DNA from 3 places in the Colwellia sp. MB3u-4 genome. Region 2 is predicted to be linked to each of the others. Evidence: predicted binding sites of a transcription regulator. Region 2 holds the regulator's gene; each other region holds the start of a gene.

Region 1 (4,908 bases), on a different contig from region 2:
AATCTAGATTCTGGGAAGCGCTAGAAACAGAAGAAGATGACACTTCATCGCCAGTTAAAGGTAAAAGCACAACATCTACTGCATAATTATTTTGAATAATTAACAGTAAAAATAGCCAACTAGATGTTGGCTATTTTTTTGTCTATGAAAATTTTTTACTGATAGCTACAGCTTAAAACCTGTTGGACTAAAGTCCAACCTACATAAGAACATACGGGTGATAATATAGATTTAAGCGATTGTTTTGTAGGTCGGACTTTAGTCCGTCAACCGTACAGCGAATACAAAACCTAGTGGCATAAAACCAAGCAGACAAATAAACTGAAAACTATTTTTCTTTAAACCTGACAGCTTCAAATTTTCAACTGATAGCTGCTTTTTAAACCTGTTGGACTAAATCCAACCTACATCGGGCCTACATAGAGCCTAAAGGTGATAATGTAAATGTTAAGCGATTGTTTTGTAGGTCGGACTTTAGTCCGTCAACCTTACAGCGAATACAAAACCTAGTGGCATAAAACCAACCAGAAAAATAAACTGAAAACTATTATTCTTTAAATCTGACAGCTCAAAACTTAAAGCTGAGCGCTGTCTTTTAAAACCTGATGGACTAAAGTCCAACCTACATAGAGCCTGCGGGTGATAATGTAAATGTTAAACGATTATTTTGTAGGTCGGACTTTAGTCCGTCAACCGTACAGCGAATACAAAACCTAGTGACATAAAACCAAGCAGACAAATAAACTGAAAACTATTTTTCTTTAGACCTGACAGCTTCAAATTTTCAACTGATAGCTGCTTTTTAAACCTGTTGGACTAAAGTCCAACCTACATCGGGCATACATAGAGCCTAAAGGTGATAATGTAAATGTTAAGCGATTGTTTTGTAGGTCGGACTTTAGTCCGTCAACCGTACAGCGAATACAAAACGTACTGTGATAAAGCCAAACAGACAAATAAACTGAAAGCTATTTTTTAAATCTGATAGCTAAAAACTTCAAACTAAAAGCTGTGTTTTAAAACCTAATGAGAAAACGCTATTGATGATGTCTACACGAAATGAAATAAGAAAATCACTTAGGACTAAACGTCAAAGTCTTAGTGAGGTTGAGCAACAACAGTTCTCCGATGATTTACTCATTCAACTCAGCGCTCGTAGCGATGTGCTAGCAGCAAAAAATATTGCGCTTTATTTAGCAAATGACAGTGAGCTTGATGCTATGCCCTTTATAAAATGGTGTTGGCAAAACAACAAAAAGACCTACTTACCGGTTATTCATCCTTTTAGTCATGGGCAGTTATTGTTTCTCCATTATGATGAAAACAGTGTCATGAAAAAAAATAACTATGGCATTTTAGAACCTAAACTTGACGTGCGTTTGATTAAAACTATCGGCGAAATAGATATTATTTTTACCCCCTTGGTTGCGTTTGACCCATTAGGTAATCGTTTAGGCATGGGCGGCGGATTCTATGATAGAACCTTATCATCATGGTATCAGCAATACCGCCATCAGCATCAACCGCTTGACGTTACACCAAGCAAGTTAACAAAGCCTTATCCAATAGGCTTAGCGCATGACATCCAATTAATAGACGCTATTCCCGCACAACTGTGGGATATTCCGCTACCTGAAATTATTACGCCAACAAGACAATATAAGTTTGATATCCATAAATAAAACCTGATTAATTCGATACTATTGTTATAATACTGACCATAGATAGTTAAGAGATAGCTGTTCGTTTTAAGCTCTCAGCTTTCAGTCAGTTACTACAGACATAGTTAAAATATAGCTCGAAAACTTCTTTTGATTTATAACTACCTCTTACTGAATGCTAATCACTTATTACTTTTAACTGATCACTATATTTTACTGACAGCTGACCGCTTACAACTAATAGCTAGTAACTAATAACTGATCACTATATTGTACTGACAGCTGACCGCTTAAAACTGAAAGCTAACCACTGATTACTATATTTTACTGAAAGCTTACAACTGATAGCTGATAGCTATCTTTTACTGATAGCTAATAACTTTTTTATTTAAACAGGCCTATTATGACTCAAGATGACATGAAAAAAGCGGCTGCAATAAAAGCCCTAGACTATATCAAAGCAGATACCATTGTTGGTGTTGGTACTGGCTCAACGGTAAATTATTTTATCGACGCCCTTGCTACCATTAAAGATAAAATTATTGGCGTAGTGTCCAGCTCTGAAGGCTCAACTGAGCGTTTAAAATCATATGGTATTGAAGTGTTTGATCTTAATAACGTTGACGGTATTGATGTTTATGTTGATGGCGCTGATGAAATTAGCCCTCACCTGCATATGATCAAAGGTGGCGGTGCTGCCCTTACCCGCGAAAAAATTGTGGCTGCAGTGGCAAAAACCTTTATCTGTATCGCCGATGACACTAAGCAAGTGCCTATGTTAGGTCGTTTCCCATTGCCGGTAGAAGTCATTCCAATGGCGCGCAGTTATGTCGCCAGAGAGCTGGTAAAATTAGGTGGTGATCCGGTTTATCGCCAAGGGGTTATTACTGACAACGGCAATGTTATTCTTGATGTGCATAACTTAAAAATAATGGACCCTAAAGCATTAGAAAATAGCATTAACGCTATTGTTGGTGTTGTGACTAATGGCTTGTTTGCTAATCGTCCAGCAAATGTCTTAATTATCGGCAGTGCAGAGGGTACAAAAATAATAAAATAACACTTTAGAGTTTATACCCTATATGGTATTTTAGGTATCTAGCCATCTAAAAGCTTATTTGAAATATATTTAAGTACATCAATGTTTGATCGAGAGAAGATAAACTATCATGAGCAACAATTCACTAGCAAAAGACAAGATTAAGATACTACTTCTAGAAGGTGTTCACCAGAGCGCCCTTGAAGAGCTGAAAAATAAAGGCTATTCAAATATTGAATATATTAAAGCCTCACTTTCAGAAGCAGAGCTAATTAAGAAAATTGCCGACGTGCATTTTGTTGGTATACGTTCTCGCACTGACTTAAATAAAAATGTTTTAAGCCACGCTAAAAAGCTGGTTGCTATTGGTTGCTTCTGTATTGGTACCAATCAAGTAGACAAAGCCGCAGCACAATCATTTGGTATCCCAGTATTTAACGCGCCATTTTCAAATACCCGCTCTGTCGCTGAGTTAGTATTGGGCGAAACATTATTATTATTACGTGGTATTCCAGAAAAAAGTGCCCAAGCACATCGTGGTGTTTGGAATAAATCAGCTACGGGTTCAGTTGAAGCCAGAGGCAAAACCTTAGGCATTATCGGTTATGGTCATATTGGTATGCAACTTGGCATACTAGCCGAAACTTTAGGGATGAAAGTTCGCTTTTTCGATATTGAAACTAAGCTGCCTTTAGGCAATGCCAGCCAAGCGCCGACTATGACTTCATTATTGAAAGAAGCGGATGTTATTAGTTTGCATGTACCTGAAACGCCACAAACCAAAAATATGATGGGTGCAGCAGAATTTGAGGTCATGAAACAGGGTGTTATCTTTATTAATGCTTCGCGCGGCACTGTCGTTGATATTGATGCCTTAGCCGAGGCATTAACCAGTAAAAAAGTGGCTGGTGCAGCAATTGACGTATTCCCAGTTGAACCTAAAAGTAATGACGATGAGTTTTTTAGCCCGTTACGTGCCTTTGATAACGTGATTTTAACGCCACATATTGGTGGCAGCACTAAAGAAGCGCAAGAAAATATTGGCCTTGAAGTAGCCAGTAAACTAGCTAAATATTCAGACAATGGTTCAACATTATCTGCCGTTAATTTTCCTGAAGTATCCTTACCTGGGCATCTTGGCACCAGTCGTTTATTACACATTCACCACAATAGACCTGGGGTGTTAACGCAAATCAACCAAATGTTTGCCAAACTTAATATCAATATTGCCGCTCAGTATTTACAAACCGCTGACCAAATTGGCTATGTAGTTATTGATATTGAAGCTGAAAATGGCAAGTTAGCCTTAAAAGAATTAAAACAGATTGATGCAACAATCAGAGTAAGATTATTAAACTAATATCACTGCTGATTTGAAAAACTAAAAAGCCAAAGAATATTTTCTTTGGCTTTTTTATTTCTGCTACAGTTTACGCTATATCACACTATGTTAAGTGCCTAACTTGGCAAGAAAAATACCGATTTACCATGACTCACCGTAAAAATTTACTCACCTCACAGCGACTTGCCTCACAGCTACTTGACCCCAGCCTTGCTATACTTTCTGCAGATAAAAGGCAGTAAAAACTGCCCTTTAACACTAGCCTGATCTTACGCTAACCAGCGCAGTAACTAATTGAGTAAGTAAGCTCTAAGTTCAGCAAAGTCGGTTGAACTTGTGGTTGATAAAATGGTTTCACTCGCACAATCGGCAAGCTCTTTTGGCAAGCCTATCGGTTGTCCTAAGGTACTTTCAACAATATCTTTAAATTTCGCTGGATGCGCGGTACCCAAAAATACACCAAATTCAGTATCTAGGGCATTATATTGCAGCGCTCTATAAGCAACCGCGGCATGAGGTTCACTGATGTAACCAAGTTTAGCCAGTTGGATCATCGCCATTTGTGTTTGCTCTTCATCAATTGATACTGAACTGACACAATCTTGCTCAACTAATCCCGCTTTTAACATATGTTCTATACGTGGCCAATTATTGGGGTTACTAACATCCATGGCATTAGAAATGGTTGCAACTGTTTCATTAGGTGTCCATTCGCCGGTTTTTAAATAGCGAGGCACGGTATCATTGGCATTTGTGGCGGCAATAAAACGCTTAATAGGTAAACCTAAGGCTTTAGCAAAAAGTCCGGCGGTAAGGTTACCAAAATTACCACTGGGAATAGCAAAAACAATATCTCTAAGAGCATC
Region 2 (4,908 bases):
CTATTCTAAATTTTAACTTTAAAACCTCGTCAAAATCACTTACCCCTCCTGTTATTGAAACCTTAGCACAAGTGGAAACCCGCTATATATTAAGTGTGTTAAAAGCCTGTAAATGGCGCATTGGCGGTGAAATAGGTGCCGCTAAGCACTTAGGCTTACCTGAAAGTACATTACGCTCTCGCATGAGTAAATTGAAAATCGTACGTTCTAACTAATAACTTTCACTATAAAAAATAATATTCAAGGCACGATATATCGCTAATGCACGATATATCGTGCTTTATGGTGGGTGCTGTAAAGAATATAAAGTAATAAATATGTTATTAAACAGTGAGTTAATTTAATTTTATAACTTGGTTCATATTTTGCTATTAGTAACTATCCTAACGTTAGTTTTAGCAGTAAACCATGAAGTTTGATTTTAAAGCAGAAGATTTGATCATTAAGCCCTACAAATCTGAATCCTCAGTCTATGTTCGTCAACAAAAAGGTCGTTATCAGCGTATTCGACAATTCACTGGCTTAGCCTTTGTTTTATTATTTATGTTGATGCCTTGGCTTAATTTTCAAGGTAATCAGGCTGTTTTACTGGATATAGGTAAGCAACAGTTTCATATTTTTTCACAAACATTTTTTCCGCAGGATTTTATCATTTTAGCGGGATTATTACTGGTTAGTTGCTACTTACTTTTCTTTTTAACCACGTGGCTTGGTCGAATTTGGTGTGGTTATACCTGTCCTCAAACCGTATGGACCTTCAGTTTTATTTGGGTGGAAGAATGGTTGGAGGGTACGCGCAATCAACGTATTAAACGTGATGAACAGCCCTTGTCATTAGATACCTTAGCGAGAAAATCAGCCAAGCACTTTATTTGGGGATTAATCGCATTTTTTACCGCAACAACATTTATCAGTTATTTTTTACCGGCCCGCGCAGTGTATCTTGATTTACTACAATGGCAGTGGGATGGCCTGATAACTTTCTGGGTGCTGTTTTTTGCTGTTTGTACTTACGGTAATGCCGGTTGGTTACGTGAAAAAATGTGTATTTACATGTGCCCATATTCACGCTTTCAATCAGCCATGTTCGACAACAATACCCTAGTGGTTGCTTATGATAAATTGCGTGGTGAAAGCCGCGGTGCTCGTAAACGTCACCAGCAGCCAAAAGACCTAGGTTTAGGTGATTGTGTAGACTGTAACCTTTGTGTGGAAGTGTGCCCAGTGGGTATTGATATTCGTAACGGCTTGCAATACGAATGTATTAATTGCGGTGCTTGCATTGATGCCTGTGATCAAACCATGAGCAAATTTAATTATGCTAAGGGCTTAATTAGTTATACCAGTGAAAATGCACTACAAGGTAAAAAGGTTAAATTACTACGGCCGAAAATTATTGGCTATGCTGTTATGTCGGTATTAGCTATGGCGTTTATGATTTTTACTATTCAAGTGCGGGTGCCAGTTGAATTTTCTATTTTGCGGGATCGTGGCACATTATTTCAGCTCGACTTTCAAGATAAGGTGACGAATAGTTACTTATTGAAAATTACTAATAAATCAAAAGTTGATCGCCAATTTAAGATCACAGTATTGGAAAAAGTAGTAAGTTTAAGTGTTGACGGTAAGGTGATGATAAAAGCGGGTGAAATTGCCAGTGTACCTGTACATTTAACGATGCCCCCGGAAAACATCAGCCAAAAAATTACGCCAGTGACACTGACTGTTGCCGTTGATAATATGCCGGATATTAAGGTTGTTAAAGAAACTAAATTCTTTTCAAATTAATTGATTTTTTAGCTAGTGGCTAGTGATTGTGAAAAAAGACCTCTAGGTGAGGTTTTTTTAATTACATCATGCAAAGTGCATTACGGAAGAAAAATACGTTAAAATAGCATGACTTGGACGATGAGTAGTGAAAATGAATAGAGAACAAAGCATGACCAAAACGATCAAACAAAGCATAGCAAATATTGCCCTCGTGGTTGAAGACTATGATGATGCGATTGCATTCTATAGCAAAAAATTAAACTTTCAGCTGATTGAAGATACTGACTTAGGCGGCGGAAAACGTTGGGTGCAAATATCACCACCGAATTCAAATGGCACCAACATACTGCTTGCTAAAGCCAGTAACGAGGAACAAAGCCAATCAGTGGGTAATCAAGCGGGCGGACGAGTATTTTTATTTCTGCAAACCAATGATTTTTGGCGCGACTATCAACAGATGAAAAGCCAAGGTGTCGAGTTTAACGAAGAGCCGCGCGTGGAAGAATATGGCACGGTTGTCGTGTTTAAAGATTTATATGGGACAAAATGGGATTTATTGCAGTTGAATGATGTGACTGGCTAGATTTATCGCTATCAGTTATCAGCCGTCAGTCATGAGTTAATGTAGCTGCTTAGTTAAATTCGATGATATTAAAGTTTCAGTTATTAAGCTTTTTAATGTGTGGACACTATGAAAAATTAAGGCTTAGTAAATCAAAATTATGTAAAGCTGGATGCTGGCCATATGGGTGACGGGCATAATGTTATTTTATTTGAACGACGCTGACTTTAAAAGTCACTTTAATGCAAACTAAAGCAATATCGTTCCAGTTTGAAGAATATTCAAATAGCGCTGATGAACAGAAATAATTATTTTTTGATATGTAGCGGCATACTACAGGCGGTATTTCGCTATATATTTCAAAGCAACTCTTGCTAATCACCCCTATTTTTCAGCAATAAAAAAGGCGCTAATCAGCGCCTTGTTTATTTGCTTGTTGTACTAATTGTTGTGCTACTCGTTTTAATCTTCTAATTCCGCTTCGTGTTCACTAAAGTCAGTTATGCCTTTTGCTTCCAAAGCCCGACGAACACTCGCGGGTAATTTTTGTGTGTTGTCTTTAGCCAAGTCACTATCATCAGGTAATGGTTGGCCAGTAAAAGCATGTAAAAACGCTTCACATAACAATTCACTGTTGGTGGCATGACGCAAGTTATTCACTTGGCGACGTGTACGTTCATCAGTGAGCACTTTTAACACACGTAAAGGGATAGACACGGTGATCTTTTTGACTTGTTCACTTTTCTTCCCGTGTTCGGCGTATGGGTTAATATACTCGCCATTCCACTCTGCCATGAATATTCCTCTATGCTAATTAATTGAGATAAACTTATCGATGTTAAACCTGTCTGGTAGGCCAGTTTATGATAAATTTATTCTTACTACTTGATTTTACTGGTTGTGGGGCCTGAGTCAATAACGAATGTGTAGAAGTTTAGAAGTCTAAAGTACTTGACCCAAGAACTTAAACCATTTAGATTGATAGACGTCCAAACATCTATACAGAAAATATTTTTACCGGAGTACACATGAGCGAGAAAAAAATTGCCACTACCGCTGTTCGAGCAGGTATTAATAGCGACCAACACCATGGCGCTGTTATACCAGCTCTTCACCTTTCAAGCACCTATGCACTGAAAGGTTTTAATGACAAGCGTCAGTTTGACTATTCACGCACCGGTAATCCAACTCGCGCTACGTTTGCCCAAGCTATTACAGATTTAGAGCAGGGTGCCGTTGGCATAGTGACAAATACCGGCATGTCAGCGGTGCATCTTATTTGCCAATTACTTGATACACAAGACACGGTTGTTATTCCGCATGATTGCTATGGCGGAAGTTTTCGCTTATTTACCCATCTTGCCAAGCGGGGTCAGTTTACGCTCGTGGTGGTTGATCAAAACGATCAACAAGCCTTGGCCCAAGCCTTAGCAACAAAACCTAAATTAGTATTAGTTGAATCACCGAGTAATCCACTGTTACGCTTAGTTGATATTGCTGCCATTACCAAACAAGCCCATCAAGTTGGCGCATTAGTGGCGGTTGATAACACCTTTATGTCGCCGGTATTGCAACAACCCTTGTTATTGGGTGCTGATATTGTTTTTCACTCTACCACCAAATACATTAATGGTCATAGCGACGTGGTTGGCGGTGTGCTAGTTACCAAAGAACAAGCCTTAGGTGAAAAACTAGCTTGGTGGGCAAACTGCATTGGTATTACGGGTTCAGCTTTTGATAGTTTTTTAGCTTTGCGTGGCTTAAAAACTTTGCCAATACGGATGAAACAGCATCAAATTAATGCCAATGCCGTGGCAAAATTTTTGCAACAGCATTCGGCTATTCAACAGGTTTATTTTCCGGGTTTAGCCAGCCATCCGCAACATGAATTAGCTAAAAAACAGCAGTATGATTTTGGCGCTATGATGAGCTTTGAGCTTAAAGGTGGCGTTGAAGCGGTTAAAATACTGTTTGATAAACTTGAACTTTTCACTCTGGCACAATCACTTGGTGGTGTTGAAAGTTTGATCTGTCATCCCTCAACCATGACTCATGCTGGGATGGAAATTGAAGCACAACTTACCGCCGGTATTACCCAGTCATTAGTGCGACTTTCTGTTGGTATTGAAGATATTGACGATATACTGGCCGACCTATCTCAGGCACTCGATGCCAGCCAAGCTTAAAGCGGTTATCCATAGTTATCAATGTACTTTGGCTGCGTGTTATATATCAATAATTTAAAGGAGGTATGACAAGGTTGTCATACCTGTGGTAGTAAAATGATCGGTTCAAATACAGCGGTAACGCTTAGTTCTGCAAAAAATCACTTGGCAAAAGTTGCCTGTAATGTCCATAAATTTGGTGGTAGTAGTTTAGCTACCAGTGCTTGCGTTGAACGTGTGGTGGATATTATTCGTCAGCATTGCCAGCTCAATGACATTATTGTGGTATCTGCTAATGGCAATACCACAGATGCATTATTTACTCTTTATCAACTCGCGGTTGAGCTTCAGGAAATAACTTCGCTGAACACTGAGCAAGTGAGCACGAGTAATGACGTAATCACCTTGCGT
Region 3 (4,908 bases), on a different contig from region 2:
ACTGGTTAATATCGCTTGTGCGGCGGAAAAATCTAAAGCGGTGTTATCAGACATAAAAATATAAATTCAATCAGGGGGATATTGCTAGCTATCTTAACATTGGCATAGCCTTGATTCCAGAAAAAACCATAGAGATCACTTGCATAGTGTAACGCTCACCGTTATAGTTTCATCTTATGGCGCACTAAGTTTAGTTATCAGTATTTTTCTTGGTATTACAAGCGAGTAGCGCAATTTTTTGAGCTTAGAGCTCAATAAACTAATATTATGCATTGAGAATATACACGCAATGAGCCAACACACAGTCACCATAAATGTTGCCAACAAACGACTAAAAGTCGCTTGTCCAGCTGGAAATGAGTCTGCGTTGTTGCAGGCGGCGAGTGAAATAAACAAACGTTTAGAACAAGACGCCAAGAAAAAATTCTCAACAAAAACTGTTGAGCAGTCGCTGGTGATGATGTCATTAAACCTTGCCCATGATTTAATCCAAGCACGAAATGAACAAGAGCAAGAACGCGAAAAAATGCAAAGCAAAATTGAACTGCTACAAACCACTATTGCACAAGCAGTAAACCGCACTAAATCTGCCTAATACACTTATTCATCGTTTAACCTATTTTTAAATATACTCTTTTCGTTTAAAGAAACTTCAATTTGTTCAAGCATTAAGCTAACAGGTCTTACAAGTAATAAAAGACTTAATTTGGCTGAGATTATTCGCTATAATGTTTTTGACTTCTGGGGTGTTTGTTGTGAACTATGTCCCTGAGCCGATAAGTTTTACCTAAGGATGTTGATTATTAACTATTGTGCAAGCCCGGCTCGTATCGGGAAGCCTACGGTTAGCATGATACGTCCGCCCTGAACACCCGGTGTTCAGGACAAATGTAAACTGCGGCACCTTGGAAGTCACCTTCCTCTACTTTCTAATTCTGTAACTCATCCTAAAATATCAACAATATTTTTGCGCACTCCTAGAAAAGCAAAAATAATCGCATTAAAAAATTAACCCGCACATTCATAGTTAATCCCTAAACTTTCAATAGTTTTATTTAGCTAAATCTTATCGTAACGTTCAATTTGTCTTAAGATCGCTGTGCTAATTAGCCCTCCTTCCCTTCTCATTGTTTCCTCCCTGTAAAAAAACAAAAAATAATACAATAATTCACAAGGAGATAAGCAGGAGAACTACATGAGTAAAAGCACGGCAAAACCACGCTGAAAATTTTTTAACTTACTGACAGCTAAAAACTGGTCTTTAAACGCTCCTAAATCCCCTGTCTTCAGGACTCATCTCAACGGCGGCAGCTTGGCAATCAATACCTATCTCAAAATATGTATAGATCTCATTTGCTTGTTGATAATATACTTGGCCCAACTAACTACACCAAACTTAAGCTGTGCTTAATTAATGCCCATGCAAAACCAAGCTGATATAAAAGCAGCTACTTCAATCCTAAAAAGTAAACGCCAAACGGCTAATGCCGATCCTATTGGTATATTTGATTCCGGCGTTGGCGGTTTGTCTATCACGCAGTGCATTGAACAACAATTACCTCATGAAAATTTGCTCTATGTCGCTGATACCCTATATGCACCCTACGGTGAAAAATCTACTGAATTTATTCAACAACGGGTTAATGAAATTGCCCAGTGGTTTATTGCCCGTAACGCCAAAGCTATTGTTGTTGCCTGCAATACCGCCACAGTTAATGCTATAGATCAGCTACGGAAAAATATTTCAATTCCAGTTATTGGTGTTGAACCCGCCATAAAGCCGGCAACCCGTATTAGTAAAAACAAAAAAATAGCCATATTAGTCACTAAAGCTACGGCTGAAAATCAGCGTTTTTTAGCCTTAGTGGCGCAATATAGTCATAACAGTGATGTTACTATTCAGCCTTGTCCCGGCTTGGTAGAACTTATTGAACAAGACAAGAAAAACTCGCCTGAGTGCAAATTAATGCTGTTGAGCTATTTACAACCTTTACTCGAAAAAGGGGTAGATACTATCGTATTAGGTTGTACACATTACCCGTTAATCAAAAACTTGATTAACGAAATATGTGGCGACAGCGTAGTCATTATGGAAACAGCACAGCCGGTGACTGAGCAATTAAAACGGCAATTATCCTTACATCAGCTCATTAATCCTCTGAATAATATAGGCACAACGACCTTTTACAGTTCGAAGTATTGCCTAAAACAACAAGCGCTTTTTAGTCACATTTTACAACGGCCACTGCGCTTAAATATGTATCCTTAATAGCTTAACTTCAGGTTACATCTCGCTAAAACTTAATTTTTGTCAATAAATGGCTACAGAATTTATATTGAAACTTTTCCGTCTTAAAGACGTTTAGCCATCTAGGCGTAAATAAATCTAGAAAAAGCTTAACTAAACAGTTAGAATATCGTTATTAAAGACGATTATTGTTTTTCAGTTAATTTTTACCGAGGTTTTATGTCTACACACCTTTTTACTTCTGAGTCAGTGTCAGAAGGACATCCAGATAAAATTGCCGATCAAATTTCTGATGCGGTTTTAGATGCTATTATTGCCAAAGATAAAAATGCACGCGTTGCTTGTGAAACTATGGTAAAAACGGGTGTTGCTATTATTTCAGGTGAGGTTTCAACCTCTGCTTGGGTAGATTTAGAACAAATTACCCGTGACGTTATTTCTGAGATTGGCTACACCTCTTCAGATGTTGGTTTTGATGGCGCAACATGTGGCATTATGAACTTAATAGGCCAACAATCACCCGAAATTGCCCAAGGTGTTGACCGAGAAAATCCAGAAGACCAAGGTGCCGGTGATCAAGGTTTAATGTTTGGTTATGCGACCAATGAAACCGAAACCCTGATGCCTGCGCCATTATATTATTCACACCGTTTAGTTGAGCGTCAGGCTGAAGCACGTAAATCAGGAATTTTACCTTGGTTACGTCCTGATGCAAAAAGCCAAGTAACCTTTATTTATAAAGATAACAAGCCTGTAGCTATTGATACCGTTGTGTTGTCAACTCAGCATAACCCAGATATTAAACAAGAAGACTTGCACAGTGCCGTAATGGAAAACATTATTAAACATGTTTTACCTGCCGAGTTATTAACCAAAGACACTAAATATCATATCAACCCAACAGGTCGCTTTGTTATTGGTGGTCCTGTCGGCGATTGTGGTTTAACTGGTCGTAAAATTATTGTTGATACTTATGGCGGTATGGCTCGTCATGGCGGTGGTGCTTTCTCGGGTAAAGATCCATCAAAAGTCGATCGCAGTGCGGCTTATGCTGGTCGCTATGTTGCCAAAAACATTGTCGCAGCAGGTTTAGCTGAGCGTTGTGAAATTCAAATATCGTACGCTATTGGTGTTGCTGAGCCGACCTCAATCTCGATTGATACTTTTGGTACCGGTAAAGTGTCTGAAGAGCGTTTGGTTGAAATAGTACGTGAACACTTTGACTTACGTCCTTACGGTATAACTAAAATGTTAGACTTGCTACACCCTATGTATAAGCAAACGGCGGCTTATGGTCACTTTGGTCGCGAACCATTTGAAATGACCGTTGGCGATGATACCTTCACCGCATTTAGCTGGGAAAAAACAGATAAAGCTGAAGCACTGCGCTTGTCAGCTGGTATTTAATACACACTTTGATTAAAGCTTCTGTTTAAAAAAAACCGCTCATTGAGCGGTTTTTTTATTTTCATGCTTGAATTTTCATGCTTTTATTTGCAATAGGCTTATCAGCCATAACGTATAAAAATACTCCTAATATGCTATTGCTTGTCACTATTGGCGAAATATCATCATCCGCTGCCACTTATTTAGACGGTACTTCACCAACCTCAATGATTACAGTGATATACTCAGGCAAAGAGAGAAAAATAACACGGGTTATATAATAAGATAGGTACAAATAATAAATCGTCCGGCAAGTGACTTATCTTAATAAAAATTCAATCAAGAACAGCAGCATCTCAATTTCAAGTGTTTTAATAGCCTGCGAGTTTTTCTGCTTTATTTCGAACAAGTGCTAACAAAAAATAATATCATTTTTTTAATATAAACAATTGAATTTACGATGAGTTGCCCTTATTAACAGGCTATATTAGAAATAATTATTACTCATAATTTCTAGCAACGAAGCTTTGGTCTTTAATCGCTATTAACTTTAACCTGAACGGCTACTGTAATATCACTCATCTATAGCTGCGACAATAAACATGGATAACCTTATATGCGTAACCCTCGTATTTACCAAGCACAAGCATTTGAAATAGGTCAAACACAAGTATTAAATGCTGACGCTTTTGGCCATATTGTGCGCGTATTACGACTTAAAGACGGTGATGACATTACACTATTTAATGGCATCGCAGAGCAAGAAGGTTATTTTGAGTATCAAGCAAGACTTTGTAATGTAAATAAAAAGTCTGCTGATGTAGAGATTATTACTAAAAAAATTGTTGAAAACGAGTCGCCACTCAATATTCATTTAGCACAAGGTGTTTCACGCGGTGAACGCATGGACTTTACTCTGCAAAAATCGGTAGAGTTAGGTGTTAATACCATTACGCCTATTTTTAGTGAACGTTGCAATGTAAAGCTTAGCGGCGAGCGTTTAGAGAAAAAACACCAGCAATGGCAAAAAATAGTGATCAGCGCTTGTGAGCAAAGTGGTCGTTGCACTGTCCCTATTGTTGCCCTACCCATTTATTTGGATGAATGGTTACAACAAGACAGTTCAGCATTAAAGCTAAATTTACATCCTAAAGCCCAGCACTCTATTATGAGTTTGCCAATCGAAAACCAACGGGTTCGCCTGTTAATTGGGCCAGAAGGTGGTTTAAGTGATGATGAAATTGCTCGTGCCAATACAGCAGGCTTTCACGATG

What was found. The regulator MetJ, encoded in region 2, represses methionine synthesis genes. The targets are predictions, from matches to a motif close to TAGACGTCTAGACGTCTA.
Region 1: a site for MetJ is predicted at 2,761-2,778, ahead of serA (phosphoglycerate dehydrogenase). Genes of this name have one in related genera too.
Region 3: a site for MetJ is predicted at 2,356-2,373, ahead of metK (methionine adenosyltransferase). Genes of this name have one in related genera too.

What each region holds. Positions count from the first base shown of each region.
Region 1 covers NZ_JACGVE010000075.1:238,070-242,977, forward strand. The annotation lists gene H4J61_RS07250 (peptide MFS transporter) at 1-86, shown strand, start outside; gene H4J61_RS07255 (5-formyltetrahydrofolate cyclo-ligase) at 1,044-1,682, shown strand; gene rpiA (ribose-5-phosphate isomerase RpiA) at 2,065-2,721, shown strand; gene serA (phosphoglycerate dehydrogenase) at 2,831-4,060, shown strand; gene thrC (threonine synthase) at 4,333-4,908, opposite strand, start outside.
Region 2 covers NZ_JACGVE010000089.1:77,155-82,062, reverse strand. The annotation lists gene H4J61_RS16005 (sigma-54-dependent Fis family transcriptional regulator) at 1-215, shown strand, start outside; gene ccoG (cytochrome c oxidase accessory protein CcoG) at 409-1,788, shown strand; gene H4J61_RS15995 (VOC family protein) at 1,940-2,353, shown strand; gene metJ (met regulon transcriptional regulator MetJ) at 2,795-3,127, opposite strand; gene metB (cystathionine gamma-synthase) at 3,361-4,518, shown strand; gene metL (bifunctional aspartate kinase/homoserine dehydrogenase II) at 4,615-4,908, shown strand, end outside.
Region 3 covers NZ_JACGVE010000079.1:408,876-413,783, reverse strand. The annotation lists gene H4J61_RS11320 (UPF0149 family protein) at 1-54, opposite strand, end outside; gene H4J61_RS11315 (cell division protein ZapA) at 290-595, shown strand; RNA gene ssrS (6S RNA) at 736-916, shown strand; gene murI (glutamate racemase) at 1,415-2,269, shown strand; gene metK (methionine adenosyltransferase) at 2,468-3,655, shown strand; gene rsmE (16S rRNA (uracil(1498)-N(3))-methyltransferase) at 4,251-4,908, shown strand, end outside.